2 regions of the Streptomyces sp. NPDC050264 genome follow, and region 2 is predicted to be linked to the other one. Evidence: riboswitches for the same ligand, from Rfam matches in the RefSeq annotation. Region 2 holds a riboswitch; the other holds the start of a gene.
The links. Region 2 has a riboswitch for cobalamin ahead of cobN (cobaltochelatase subunit CobN). Riboswitches for the same ligand answer to the same signal wherever they lie in the genome.
Positions count from the first base shown of each region.

Region 1: it holds a riboswitch for cobalamin, as region 2 does, so the genes downstream of both, AB0J02_RS31850 (ABC transporter substrate-binding protein) here and cobN (cobaltochelatase subunit CobN) in region 2, are expected to answer to the same signal.

Region 1 covers NZ_JBFAKV010000022.1:49,695-51,889, forward strand. Annotated here, with positions in the region: gene AB0J02_RS31845 (iron chelate uptake ABC transporter family permease subunit) at 1-117, opposite strand, end outside; gene AB0J02_RS31850 (ABC transporter substrate-binding protein) at 114-1,148, opposite strand; cobalamin riboswitch at 1,213-1,413, opposite strand; gene AB0J02_RS31855 (amino acid transporter) at 1,520-2,014, shown strand; partial or broken gene AB0J02_RS31860 (hypothetical protein) at 2,034-2,195, opposite strand, start outside.
Region 2 covers NZ_JBFAKV010000003.1:246,741-248,935, reverse strand. Annotated here, with positions in the region: gene AB0J02_RS06285 (cobalamin biosynthesis protein CobG) at 1-890, opposite strand, end outside; cobalamin riboswitch at 950-1,108, shown strand; gene cobN (cobaltochelatase subunit CobN) at 1,141-2,195, shown strand, end outside.

The sequences.
Region 1 (2,195 bases), on a different contig from region 2:
CGCCCACACGTCGCCGACGCCGATGTGCGCCGGACCGATGGTGATGGCCACGGCGACCGAGGCGCAGAGCGCGGCGACGGCCGCGGTCCAGTACAGCGCGGGCCGGACCGCTCTCACGCGTCCAGGCCGAACTCGCGCAGCGCGGCCGCCACCTTCTCCACACCGTCCACGGTGCGGATCGTCGGGTTCAGATCCTGGCCCTTCAGCAGCACGTACCGCTTCTCGCGGACGGCGGTCATCTCCTTGGTGACCGGGTCGGACTCCAAGAACTTGATCTTCTGCGCGGCGGACTCCGCTGACTGTGAGCGGCGGGTCAGATCGCCGATGACGAGGACGTCGGGGTCGCGGTCCGCGACGGTCTCCCAGTTGATCTGCGGCCACTCCTCGTGCGTGTCGTCGAAGACGTTGCGCACGCCGAGCTCCTTGGTGACGATGCCGGGCGCGCCGCAACAGCCCGCCATATAGGGCGAGTCGGAGTTGGCGAACCAGTACAGGACGCTCACGCCGTCGGCATCGACCCCCGAAGTGGCCTTGCTGACACGGGACGTGAGGTCGGCGACGAGCTTCTGTCCGCGCTCCTCCACGTCGAAGATCCGTGCCAGATCGCGTATCTCGCCGTAGACGGTGTCCATGGTCAGCGCGCTGCTGCGCACGCCGTCGCCGTCACCGCTGTTGTCCTTGCCCGCACAGTCGGTGGGGGAGAGGTAGGTGGGCACGCCGAGCTTCTCGAACTGCTCGCGCGGCGCCACCCCGCCCTTGCCGAGGGTGTACGTGAACGAGGCGGCGGCGAAGTCCGGCTCGGTGTCCAGGACCTTCTCGAACGACGGATAGCGGTCGGCGAGCCGCGGCACCTTCGCGTTCGCCTCCTCCAGCCCTTTCAGGACGGGATCGGTCCACGTCGCGGTCCCCACCATCCGGTCGGCGAGGCCGAGCGAGAGCATGATCTCCGCCGATCCCTGGTCCAGGGCGACGGCGCGACGCGGGGCGTGTGCGACCCGGACCTTCGTGCCGCAGTTGTCGAGGGTCACGGCGGAATCCGCGCCGCCCGAGCGGTCCGCGGTGCCGGAGCCCGCGCCGCCGCATGCCGTGAGCAGCAAGGCACCCGCCAACAGCGGTGCGAAACGGCGGATTTGACGTGCGAAAGGCACGGAACTTCCTCTGCGTCCAGGGCCCATACGCGGAGCCGGCCTACGGTTCACCCCCGGCCGCGTGCCGGTCACGGAGGCCGCCAGCAGGTCTTCGGACTCGGGATCGTCCGGACGGAGCGCCTTCCCGGACCGGTACACCGGTCCAGTGGCAGTGGCTCCGCCCGTCACCCTCACCGCTGCGCGTCAGCTCCGGATTTCCACCGGATTCCCTGACCCGTGCACGTACGATACGCACATGGGTACGACTGGCTTTCGGAAGGTATCACGGGCCTGACCAGCCATCGGACGGTGGTCCGGGCCCGTTCCGGGAGAGCGGTCGAGCGGCGGTAACCCGCTCGCCGTTCGTGACGCGGGCCCCTACCCTGCGTCGGATGATGACAGCCGACGATGTGCTGGTGGTCCTCGCCCTGCTGCGGCGGGCCGGAGCGGACGTGTGGATCGGGGGCGGCTGGGGCATCGACGCGCTGGTCGGCGCGGAGACCCGGGAGCATCGGGATCTCGACCTGATGCACCGCCACGAGCAGGAACCCGCCGTGCTCGCCGCCCTCGCCGGCGCCGGATTCGTCGAGACCCTGGACTGGCGTCCCGTCCGCTTCGTCGTCACGCACGCGGACGGCCGCGAACTCGACCTGCATCCTCTGCACTTCGCCGACGACGGCTCCGCCCGGCAGGCCTCCTTCGACCCGGAGCGGCCGTTCGGCTACCCCGCGCACGTCTTCGTCACCGGCACCGTCGCGGGAGAGCCTGTGCCGTGTCTCTCAGCCGAACAGCAGGTCCGCTTCCACCAGGGGTACGAGCCCGCGGACCACGACCGGCACGACATGGCACAGCTGCGCCGGGCCTTCGGGATCGCCACCCACTTCTGACCCGTGGGCGCGGCGGTCGGCGCCCGGCGTTGAGCGCGGCCACGGCGCCGACGGCGTCACCGATCGTGGTGTAGTCGACGGCGACGAACGTGACGGGCCTGCCGCGCTCCCGCTCGCACCTGCGTGCCCGGTCGAGCACGAAGCCGCGGGTGTTGACCGTGCCCGCGTCGAGCCGGCTGCC
Region 2 (2,195 bases):
TTCGGCGGGTGGAGTGCGGGGTCCGCGAAATCCAGCCCCTCCGGCGATTGAGGAGCGGGGTCCGGGGCGGAGCCCCGTGGCCTCGGCGCCGTAGGGGCTTGCGGAGCGTTCGCGGGTGCGGCGCCGTCGTGGCTGCTCGCGCCCCTGAGGGGGCTCGCCGCGATCCCCGCCGCAGCCAGCTCCTCGGCGACCAGAGTCGCCAACTCCGCCTCGGCCAAGCCCAGTTCACGGACCCGCCACACCCGCCGCCCGGAAACCGTACGGGCCGCCCGCACAAAGACCTCGGCGGCGACAACCGCCGCCCGCGCCCCCTCCGCGTACCGCACAAAGAACCCCGCCCCGCCGACGGAGAGCAGGCCCCCACCCCCCGCAAGCCCGCGCAGCAGAACGTCGGGCCCGAGCCCGGCCACATCCCCCCGCCCGTCGTCCAGCGCGAAGAGGAACCGCCCGGACAGCTCGGGGGTGAGGGAACTCGCACAGAGCTCCGCGTCGAGCCCGGTCAACCATCCGCGTACGTCGACGAACCCGCCCCCGTCGAGCCCCGACATCGGCGAGGCCACCACATTGCGGACCCGTTCATGCGCGGCGGAGGGCAGCAGCCCGGCCCCGACGAGAACCTCCGCCAGCTCACCACCGCACCCGCCCCGCAAGCCGCGCAACTGCACGTTGCCCCGCGAGGTGAGATGCAGCGTCCCGTCCCCGAGCCGCCCGGCCGCGTCGGCCAGGGCCCGCGCCTGTGCCACGTCGAGGACCCCGCCGGGGATCCGGATCCGCGCCAGGAACCCGTCGTCCGCCGCGTGCAGCCGCAGCGCGCCGGGGCAGGCGTCATCCCGGGACGTTCCGGATGTTCCGGGCGCACCGGGATCGTCGGGTATGGGGGAGGCGGGCATGCGACGGAGCATACCCACCGCCTGTGACGGGCATCCCGTACCAGGTCACGCCCCCGCCCCGTACGATGAACCGCGGCGGTCCCGTCCGGCCCGCCGCCATCGCCAGCGACGGCGACAGGGGAGGAAGCCCGGTGCGATTCCGGCGCGGTCCCGCCACTGTGAGCCCTCTCATACATGAGGGTGAGCCAGGAACTCCCGCCGTCCAACGACCACCCGGGGCGCGGACACCCCGAGGAAGGCCAGACGACGCATGCCCCAGCAGCCCTCGGAGCCCTCGCAGTCCCCGGAGCCCGCGCAGCTCCTGCTCCTCTCGACGTCCGACACCGACCTGCTCAGCGCCCGCGCGGCGAACGCCGCCGTCGCGGACGCCGCCGACGGCCCGGTCACGTACCGCTTCGCGAACCCCTCCCGGCTCGACGTCGAGACGGAGCTTCCCGCGCTCCTCGACGGTGTCGGCCTCGTCGTCGTACGGCTCCTCGGCGGGGTCCGTGCCTGGCAGGACGGCATCGACCGGCTGACCGCGGCCGGAATCCCGCTGGTGCTGCTCAGTGGTGAACAGGCGCCGGACGCCCAGCTGATGGCGGCCTCGACCGTCCCGGTCGGCATCGCCGCCGAGGCCCACAAGTACCTGGCGCACGGCGGCCCGGCCAACCTCGGCCAGCTGGCGCGCTTCCTCTCCGACACGGTGCTGCTGACCGGCCACGGTTTCGAGGCCCCGGCGCCCGCGCCGACCTGGGGCCCGTTGGAGCGGACCCCTTCGCGGAGCGACGGTCCGACGATCGCCGTGCTCTACTACCGCGCCCACCACATGAGCGGCAACACGGCCTTCGTGCACGCCCTGTGCGAGGAGATCGAGCGCGCCGGGGCCCGGCCACTGCCGCTGTACGTGGCCTCGCTGCGCGCCCCCGAACCGGAGCTCATCGAGGCGCTGCGCCCCGTCGGCGCGATCGTGACGACGGTCCTCGCGGCGGGCGGCACGCGCCCCGCGGAGGCGAGCGCCGGCGGTGACGACGAGTCGTGGGACGCGGGCGCCCTCACCCACCTCGACGTGCCGATCCTCCAGGCCCTGTGCCTGACCTCGTCCCGTGCGGACTGGGCGGAGAACGACGAGGGTGTCTCGCCGCTGGACGCCGCGAGCCAGATCGCGGTGCCGGAGTTCGACGGGCGCCTCATCACCGTCCCGTTCTCCTTCAAGGAGATCGACGAGGACGGGCTCCCGGCCTACGTGGCCGACCCCGAGCGCGCCGCCCGCGTCGCCGGGATCGCCGTCCGCCACGCCCGCCTCCGGCACATCCCGGCGCGGGA